3 regions of the Kitasatospora sp. NPDC032121 genome follow, and region 1 is predicted to be linked to each of the others. Evidence: predicted binding sites of a transcription regulator. Region 1 holds the regulator's gene; each other region holds the start of a gene.
What was found. The regulator HrcA, encoded in region 1, represses chaperone genes, less so after heat shock. The targets are predictions, from matches to a motif close to TTNGCACTCNGNNNNNCNGAGTGCNAA.
Positions count from the first base shown of each region.

Region 1 (3,256 bases):
GCTGATCGCGTAGACGACGATCGACACCAGCGGGATGATCAGCGCCAGGATGGCCGCGTTCTGGTCGTTGTTGTTGCGCCCGCCGCCCATGAACCCGCCGTAGACGGCGATCCGGGTCATCGCCCCGGCGAGGACGCCGAGGAAGCCGGCGATCGTCATCACCGCGACGTCCCGGTGGGCGACGTGCGACAGCTCGTGGGCGAGGACGCCCTCCAGTTCCTCCGGCTCCAGCCGGCGCAGCAGCCCGGTGGTCACGCAGACCACCGCGTTCTGCGGGTTGCGGCCGGTGGCGAAGGCGTTCGGCATGTCGCTGTCGGCGACCGCCACCCGGGGTTTGGGCATGTCGGCGAGGGCGCAGAGCCGGTCGACGGTGCCGTGCAGCTGGGGGAACTGTTCCGGGGACACCTGGTGGGCGCCCATCGCCCGCTCGGTGATCTTGTCGCTGAACCAGAACTGGGCCACGAACAGCCCGCCGGAGATCAGGACGATCAGTGGCCAGGCGCCGCGCAGCAGCGCGATCAGCAGGCCGGTGAAACCGACGTACAGCAGCCCGATCACGAACATCGTCGCGACCATGCGGCTGGTCAGGCCGCGGTCGGGCGCGAAACGGGTGTGCTGGCCCGAGCTCGACATCGCTTGCTCCTCCGTTCGCCGTCGCTTTCGATGCTGCCACCCGGACGGCTTCCCGGCACCACTCCGGCGCCGGGAGGATCGAACCGGCGGGGCCCCGCGGGCCGTGTCCGGAACTGCGGGGAGGATCACCCCGGTCGGGCCGTTCCTGCCACAGGACCCGGGCCGTACACTGGCAGGTACGGTTCTGGCACTCGTACGTTCAGAGTGCCAAGACCGAGGGCCCCGGAACGGCCCGCAGCGAGGGACACGGTCGGACGACGTGCGAGGACGGAGGTGCGTGCCCCATGGCCGGTGAGGTCCGCCAGCTGGACGAACGCAAGCTCGCGGTGCTCCGCGCGATCGTGCAGGACTACGTGGGCACCGAGGAGCCGGTCGGCTCCAAGGCCCTGGTGGAGCGGCACAACCTCGGGGTCTCCCCGGCGACCGTCCGCAACGACATGGCGGCGCTGGAGGAGGACGGCTACATCCACCAGCCGCACACCAGCGCCGGCCGCATCCCCACCGACAAGGGGTACCGCCTCTTCGTCGACAAGCTCGCCGAGATCAAGCCGATGACCGCCCCCGAGCGCCGGGCCATCCGGCACTTCCTGGACGGCGCGGTGGACCTGGACGACGTGGTCGCCCGCACCGTGCGGCTGCTCGCCCAGCTCACCCGGCAGGTCGCGGTGGTGCAGTACCCGTCGCTGACGCGCTCCACCGTCCGGCACATCGAGCTGGTGGCGCTGGCCCCGGCCAAGGTGATGCTGGTGCTGATCACCAACACCGGCCGGGTCGAGCAGCGGATGGTCGACTGCCCGGGCCCGGTCGGCGAGACGGTGCTGGCGGACCTGCGGGCCCGGATCAACGCGAGAGCCGCCGGCCGGCGCCTCCCGGAGGTCCCGGGGCTGCTGGAGGAGCTGCCGGCGCAGTTCGAGCAGGCCGACCGGCCGACCGTCAGCACGGTCCTGGCGACGCTGTTCGAGACGCTCGCCGAGCAGAACGAGGAGCGGATCATGCTGGCCGGCACGGCCAACCTGACCCGCTTCGGGCACGACTTCCCGCTCACCATCCAGCCGGTGCTGGAGGCCCTGGAGGAGCAGGTCGTCCTGCTCCGCCTCCTGGGTGAGACCGCGGACGCCGGGATGACGGTCCGGATCGGGCGGGAGATCGCCTACGAGGGGCTGAATTCCACCTCGGTCGTTTCGGTCGGCTACGGTTCGGGCGACGAGAGCGTGGCGAAACTGGGTGTGATCGGTCCGACCCGGATGGACTACCCGGGCACAATGGGGGCGGTGCGAGCGGTGGCGCGGTACGTGGGCCAGATCCTGGCCGAGTCCTAGCAAGGGTCGCCGTCGGGCCTCCGACGGCGGCGTCCAGTCGCAGCACTACTACAGGCGGAACAAGCGGAGCATTTGGTGGCCACGGACTACTACGCGGTACTCGGCGTCCGACGGGATGCGGGGCAGGACGAGATCAAGAAGGCGTTCCGGCGCCTGGCACGCGAACTGCACCCGGACGTCAACCCGGACCCGAAGACGCAGGAGCGGTTCAAGGAGATCAACGCCGCCTACGAGGTGCTCTCCGACCCGCAGAAGCGTCAGGTCTACGACCTCGGCGGGGACCCGCTGTCCCCGGGCGGCGGCGGTGCGGGCGGCTTCGGGGCCGGCGCGGCGGGCTTCGGCTTCTCCGACATCATGGACGCCTTCTTCGGCGCCGCGGCCGGCCAGCGCGGCCCGCGCTCGCGCACCCGCCGCGGCCAGGACGCCATGATCCGGCTGGAGATCACCCTGGAGGAGGCCGCCTTCGGCACCACCAAGGAACTCCAGGTCGACACCGCCGTCACCTGCACCACCTGCAGTGGCGAGGGCGCGGCCCCCGGCACCTCGGCGCAGACCTGTGACATGTGCCGCGGCAAGGGCGAGGTCTCCCAGGTCACCCGGTCCTTCCTGGGCCAGGTCATGACCTCCCGCCCCTGCCCGCAGTGCCAGGGCTTCGGCACCGTCGTGCCGACCCCGTGCCCGGAGTGCGCCGGCGACGGCCGCGTGCGGGCCCGCCGCACCCTGACCGTCAAGATCCCGGCCGGTGTCGACAACGGCACCCGGATCCAGCTGGCCGGCGAGGGCGAGGTCGGCCCCGGCGGCGGCCCGGCCGGCGACCTGTACGTCGAGATCGCCGAGACCACCCACAACATCTTCCAGCGGCGCGGGGACGACCTGCACTGCACCGTCACCATCCCGATGACGGCGGCCGCGCTCGGCACCCAGGTGCCGCTGCAGACCCTGGACGGCCTGGAGGAGGTCGACATCCGGCCCGGCACCCAGTCCGGCCAGTCGATCCCGCTGCACGGCCGGGGCATCACCCACCTGCGCGGCGGCGGCCGGGGCGACCTGATAGTGCACGTCGAGGTGAAGACGCCCAGCAAGCTCGACGCCGAGCAGGAGGAGCTGCTGCGCCGCCTCGCGGTGCTGCGCGGCGAGGAGCGCCCGTCCGGCCAGTTCGCACCGGGCCAGCAGGGCCTCTTCTCCCGGCTGAAGGACGCCTTCAACGGCCGGTAGTCGTCCGCGGAGGGGTGGGGGGGGGGGGGGGGGCCCCCCCCCCCCCCCCCCTCTCCCCCCCCCCCCCCCCCTTTTTTTCTTCCCTCCCC
Region 1 is NZ_JBVILX010000001.1:1,056,306-1,059,561, reverse strand. It holds gene htpX (zinc metalloprotease HtpX) at 1-633, opposite strand, end outside; gene hrcA (heat-inducible transcriptional repressor HrcA) at 918-1,952, shown strand; gene dnaJ (molecular chaperone DnaJ) at 2,028-3,167, shown strand.

Region 2 (3,256 bases), on a different contig from region 1:
ACAGGGACAGGAAACGGGCCAGGGCCAGGACCAGGCGCGGGAGCCTCGGAAGGCCTCGGCCGCCAAGGCCCGGCTGGTCTTCCGCGACCCGTTCGACCAGCAGTCCGGGGACGACACCGACACGGGCTGGGGCGACCGCCCCGGGGCCGGGGAGAGTGGTGGGCGGGGGCTGGACTGGTACCTGAGCCAGCGCCCGCCGCACCACGGGGACTGAGTGAGGAGCGAGACTGAGGATCGGGGGACGGGGGAGCGGGACTGAGGATCGGGGGACGGGGGAGCGGGACCGTGGGCGACGCGCGCCCATCGGTCAGCGCAGCGGCGTGACCAGCGCGTCGCGGATCTCGGTCAGTAGCTGGACCTCCTTGAGCTCGGCCTCCGCCGCCTTCTCAGCGGCGGTCTTGCGGTGGGCCGCCAGCTTGTTCATGGGCAGGATCAGAACGAAGTAGACGACCGTCGCGGTGATCAGGAACTGGAGCGCGGCGCTGAGCACGGATCCCCACAGGATGAGGACCCCGGACGTGACCTCGCCGGTCGGGCTCACCTCGCAGGGCCCCTTGAGGCAGGAACTGTAGGACGCGAGGTCCTTCGTTCCGAAGACGCCGACGATCGGATTGATCACGCCTTTGACGAAGGCGTTGATGATGGCGGTGAAGGCCGCGCCGATGACCACGGCCACGGCGAGTTCGACGACATTTCCACGCAGCAGGAATTCCTTGAAGCCCTTCATGCCGCCTCGAACGACGAAGTCGCATTCCGGTTACGGGTGATCTTCCAGAGTCTCGGATTGACAACCCGTCCGGCCCAGCGAGCCCCCGTGCGGCGGCGGCAGGCCGGCCCGCGCGGGCCCCAGCGCCAGCGCCGCCGCCGTCGCGAGCAGCGCCAGCGCGGGCACCCCGGCCCGGCGTCGCACCGCGCTGCGCCAGCGGTGCCACCCGCCGCACCCGCGCCGGATCGGCGGGAAGCTCGGCAGCTCCTGGCGGGGCGGTACGGCGGGGGCGGGCAGCGGAAGGGAGAAGCTCACGGTCGTCATCGACGCACCTCCGGGTGTCGGCGGGCCGGCCCCTCGCGGACCGGACGAGCCACACGATGGGCGTTTCCGTCGAACTCCGGAAGTCCTTTCCCCAGGCCTGTGGACAACTCGGCCCTGTGGACGAGTTCGTCCACTCACGAGAGTGATGCGGGCCGGTCCGGCTTGACCGGATGCCCGTGCGGAGGCATGCGGAAAGGCCCGCCACCCCGCGCGGAAGCGGGGTCGACGGGCCTTTCCGAGGACTGCGGGCCGTCCGGGCCGGTGCCCGGCGCCGAGATCAGCTCGCGGCCGGAGCCGGGCTGGACGAGGTCGAGGAGCCGGAGCCCGACGACGACGAAGCGGGGGTCGTGGACGTGCTGGACGCCGTCGAAGAGGTCGACGACGACCCGGCGCCCACCGAGCTGCTGGAGGAGGAGCGGCTGTCGGTCCGGTAGAAGCCGGAGCCCTTGAACACGACGCCCACGGCCGAGAAGACCTTGCGGAGCCGTCCCTGGCAGTCGGGGCACGTGGTCAGCGCCTCGTCGGTGAACTTCTGCACCGCCTCCAGGCCGCTGCCGCACTCGGTGCACTGGTACTGGTACGTGGGCACTTGTCTTCCTCCTGGCACTCTCGCCTGATGAGTGCTAACGATGGTCAATGATGCGGTATTCCGCGGGATCAGTCCAGCGACTCCGGTGTGAGATGGGCCGGGTCCGGCCGCCGGACCGCCGCCCGCTCAGCCCTTGGCCGCGCCCACCAGCCGCCCGGCACCACCGCGCTCCGTCGAGCCGGAGCCCGATCCGGAGCCCGAGCCGGAGCCCGAGTCGGAGCCGGAACCGTCGGCCGGAACGCCCCCCGGCGCCACCAGCAGGTGCCGCAGCGAGAACAGCGCGACCAGCCCCAGCCCCGCCCCGATCACCGGCACCAGGAACCCGGTCGAGGGCCCGTGCCCGTCGATCAGCCGGCCCGCCGCCATCGAGCCGACGGCCAGGCCGAGCCCGATGGCGCCGGTCAGCCAGGTGAAGGCCTCCGTCTTGGCCCCGTCCGCGACCAGCGTCTCGACCAGGGTGTAGCCGCTGATCAGGGTCGGCGCGATGGCCAGCCCGCAGACCAGCCCGGCGACGGTCAGCGCGACCAGGTTCGGCATCGCCCACAGCACCGAGCAGCCCAGCACCAGCAGCGCGTAGCTGATCAGCATCCGCTGCTGCACCGGTCGCCGCCAGGCGACGACGCCGTACAGCACACCGGCCAGCATCGAGCCGCCGGCGAAGATCCCGTACACGGTGCCGCCGGCGTCGTGCTGTCCGACCGAGTCGGCGAAGGCGTTCACCGACACCTGCATGCCGCCGAACACCGCGCCGACCCCGAGGATGGACCCGGCCAGCAGCCGGACGCCGGGGGAGGCGAGCGCCGAGGCGTGCCTGGTGCCGGGCTGGGGCACGATCCGGGCCGGGGCGGTACGCCGCTGGGCGGCGAAGGCCAGGCCGCCGACGAGGGTCAGCCCGGCCTCTGCGACCAGGGCGGTGGCCGGGTTGGCGAGGGCGGCGATGCCGGAGGCCAGGATCGGGCCGATCACGAAGGTGAACTCGTCCGTCACGGACTCGAACGCGAACGCGGTGCTCACCCGGGCCGCGGAGGCCTCGGAGGCGCCGTCCGCGGTGAATCTGGCGACCCAGCGGGCCCGGACCATCGCGCCGACCTGCGGCACGCTCGCACCGGCCGGGACGGCGGCCAGGAACAGGCTCCAGGCGGGCGCGTGGCCGAGCGCCAGCGCGATCAGCACGCCGACCGAGACCGCGTGCACCAGGACGGTCGGCACGAGCACCGCGGCCTGGCCGTAGCGGTCCGCGAGCCGCCCGGTCTGCGGCCCGATCAGGGCCTGGGCGACGGCGGCGACCGCGGTGACCGTACCGGCGGTGCCGTACGAACCGTGGGTCCGGGTGACGAGCAGCAGGATGCCCATGCTGAGCATCGCGTACGGCAGCCGCGCGACGAGGGCGGGGAACAGGAACGTCCAGGCCCCGGGGGTGCGCAGCAGCTCGCCGTACCCGACACGGGCGGGGGCCGGAGCTGCGGGGGTGGTGGCCGCGTGGTCCGCGGCGGTGTCGACCGTTCGGCGCGCCGTCACGGTCGGTCCTTCCTGCTGCCTGGTAGCGCGGCAGGGCATGGTGGAGCCCCGACGGCGCCGAGAGTCGTCCTCTCGCGCGTCGACCGGGGTAGATACCGGGTCGGGCCGGCCTGGTGGCC
Region 2 is NZ_JBVILX010000024.1:35,635-38,890, forward strand. It holds gene ACZ5OX_RS35450 (hypothetical protein) at 1-214, shown strand, start outside; gene mscL (large conductance mechanosensitive channel protein MscL) at 308-727, opposite strand; gene ACZ5OX_RS35460 (hypothetical protein) at 758-1,030, opposite strand; gene ACZ5OX_RS35465 (FmdB family zinc ribbon protein) at 1,308-1,619, opposite strand; gene ACZ5OX_RS35470 (MFS transporter) at 1,746-3,137, opposite strand.
Region 2: ACZ5OX_RS35465 (FmdB family zinc ribbon protein) is a predicted target of HrcA. The motif match lies at 1,631-1,657, and genes of this name have one in related genera.

Region 3 (3,256 bases), on a different contig from region 1:
GGCCCGTACGTGCTGGACATCGCCCGCCGCACCGGTGGCGCGGTGGAGGACGTCACGGACGCCGAGGTCGTGGCGGCGATCCGGCTGCTGGCGCGGACCGAGGGGATCTTCGCCGAGACCGCGGGCGGGGTGACCGTCGGCGTGCTGAAGAAGCTGGTCGAGACCGGGCAGCTGGACCCGTCGAAGGAGACCGTCGCGATCAACACCGGCGACGGCCTGAAGACCCTGGACGCCGTCTCCGAGGCCGGGATGACCGCCGTCATCCGCCCGACGCTGGACTCGTTCCGCGCCGCCGGCCTCGTGTCCGCCTGAACCACCCGCCCCCGCAAGGAGAAGTCATGAGCGCCAACGTCCGCATCCCCACCATCCTGCGCACCTACACCTCCGGCGCCGCCGAGGTGACCGCCGAGGGCGCCACCCTGGCCGAGGTCGTCGCCGACCTGGAGAAGAACCACGCGGGCATCTCGGCCCGCATCCTGGACGACACGGGCAAGCTGCGCCGCTTCGTGAACGTGTACGTGAACGACGACGACGTGCGCTTCGCCGAGGGCCTGGCGACCGGGATCGAGGACGGCGCCAGCATCTCGATCATCCCGGCGGTGGCCGGCGGCTGCTGAGCCCGCAAGAGAACCCGCGGTCGCCCGCGCGTACGGAATTCCGCTGTCCGTATGCGCGGGCGACCGCTCGCATTCCTGCGGGAATATTTCCGGGTCGAGTCGGAGTAGAGTGTCGCTCGGCTGGGAACAGGGTTTCCCTTTCGGCCCCGCAGTGCTCGTTCGGCCCCGCAGTGCTCGGCCCGGGGCGTCCGGCCGATGAGACCGGCCCGTGAAACATGTCAGGCAGATGTCAGAATTACCGCAGGCATTTGGGTAATTCGTCCGCTATGTCCGGCGTGAAATGCCGAGAACATCCCGATTCGGTCCGTCCTGTCCCTTGACGCCGTACCGGAATTACCGGTGGTTGGGCCTGTTGCAGAGGGCGTCGATCCGGATACATTCAGCGGCGGTCGACGCAATCACCCGCTCGTCGGAGGCCGCCTGGCGTCCTGTGCGGAGGGTTGCGGCGTGCACGGCTGCGCCCAGGGGGGGTTCCCCGGGCCGGCCTTCAACCAACCCGGGCCCGCGACCTGCGGGCGCGCGAAGGGCCAGCACAGCACTAGGGGAGTTCGGAATGGCTCAGGGCACCGTCAAGTGGTTCAACGCGGAGAAGGGCTACGGCTTCATCGCGGTCGACGGTGGTGCGGACGTCTTCGTCCACTACAGCGCGATCCAGATGGACGGCTACCGCACCCTCGAGGAGGGCCAGCGGGTCGAGTTCGAGATCTCCCAGGGACAGAAGGGCCCGCAGGCGGACATGGTCCGCGCGGCGGTCTGACCCCTTCCGGCTCCAGGAGCTCGGCGCGGCCCCACGGCTGGTGACCTCTCGCTTCTCGACGGGCCCGTGCGACGTGTGTCGCACGGGCCCGTCGGCGTTCCCGGGCGGCTCCCGCGGCGGCTCGCGGATTGCCGATTGGGCTTGCACTCGACCACCCGGAGTGCTAATCATTGGCGTTAGCACTCACAGTGTGAGAGTGACAGCGGACCGGGTCGGTGAGGCCCCCGGGAGCGGCAGGGGAATGGACCTCCGCGCACCAGGGCCGTCCGTCGCGGGCACCCCTTGGTCCGAGCAGTCGACCGTGTCCCGGAGGACCACTTCTGATGGCCAAGATCATCGCCTTTGATGAGGAAGCTCGCCGCGGCCTTGAGCGTGGCATGAACCAGCTCGCCGACGCAGTGAAGGTCACGCTCGGCCCCAAGGGTCGCAACGTCGTGCTGGAGAAGAAGTGGGGCGCCCCCACGATCACCAACGACGGTGTCTCCATCGCCAAGGAGATCGAGCTCGAGGACCCGTACGAGAAGATCGGTGCCGAGCTCGTCAAGGAGGTCGCCAAGAAGACGGACGACGTCGCGGGTGACGGCACCACCACCGCCACCGTGCTCGCCCAGGCCCTGGTTCGCGAGGGTCTGCGCAACGTCGCCGCCGGCGCCAACCCGATGGCCCTGAAGCGCGGCATCGAGAAGGCCGTCGCGGCCGTCTCCGACCAGCTGCTGGCCCAGGCCAAGGACGTGGAGACCAAGGAGCAGATCGCCTCCACCGCCTCCATCTCCGCCGCCGACACCCAGATCGGCGAGCTGATCGCCGAGGCCATGGACAAGGTCGGCAAGGAAGGCGTCATCACCGTCGAGGAGAGCAACACCTTCGGCCTGGAGCTCGAGCTCACCGAGGGCATGCGCTTCGACAAGGGCTACATCTCCGCCTACTTCGCCACCGACCTGGAGCGCATGGAGGCGACGTTCGAGGACCCGTACATCCTCATCGCCAACTCCAAGATCGGCTCGGTCAAGGACCTGCTCCCGCTGCTGGAGAAGGTCATGCAGAGCGGCAAGCCGCTGGTCATCATCGCCGAGGACGTCGAGGGCGAGGCCCTGTCGACCCTGGTCGTGAACAAGATCCGTGGCACCTTCAAGTCCGTCGCCGTCAAGGCCCCGGGCTTCGGTGACCGCCGCAAGGCCATGCTCGGCGACATCGCCATCCTCACCGGTGGCACCGTCATCTCCGAGGAGGTCGGCCTGAAGCTGGAGAGCGCCGGCATCGACCTGCTGGGCACCGCCCGCAAGGTGGTCATCACCAAGGACGAGACCACCATCGTCGACGGTGGCGGCGACAGCGAGCAGGTCGCGGGCCGCGTGAACCAGATCCGCGCCGAGATCGAGAACAGCGACTCGGACTACGACCGCGAGAAGCTCCAGGAGCGCCTCGCCAAGCTGGCCGGCGGCGTGGCCGTCATCAAGGCCGGCGCGGCCACCGAGGTGGAGCTCAAGGAGCGCAAGCACCGCATCGAGGACGCCGTCCGCAACGCCAAGGCCGCCGTCGAGGAGGGCATCGTCGCCGGTGGTGGCGTCGCCCTGCTGCAGGCCGGTGTCGCCTTCGACAAGCTGGAGCTGGACGGCGACGAGGCCACCGGTGCCAACATCGTCAAGGTCGCGCTGGAGGCCCCGATCAAGCAGATCGCGACCAACGCCGGCCTGGAGGGTGGCGTCGTGGTGGAGAAGGTGCGCAACCTCCCCGCCGGTCACGGCCTGAACGCCGCCACCAACGAGTACGTCGACCTGGTCGCCGAGGGCATCATCGACCCGGCCAAGGTCACCCGCTCCGCGCTGCAGAACGCCGCCTCCATCGCGGCGCTGTTCCTCACCACCGAGGCCGTCATCGCCGA
Region 3 is NZ_JBVILX010000015.1:73,975-77,230, forward strand. It holds gene thrC (threonine synthase) at 1-312, shown strand, start outside; gene ACZ5OX_RS29415 (MoaD/ThiS family protein) at 339-617, shown strand; gene ACZ5OX_RS29420 (cold-shock protein) at 1,171-1,374, shown strand; gene groL (chaperonin GroEL) at 1,698-3,256, shown strand, end outside.
Region 3: groL (chaperonin GroEL) is a predicted target of HrcA. The motif match lies at 1,515-1,541, and genes of this name have one in related genera.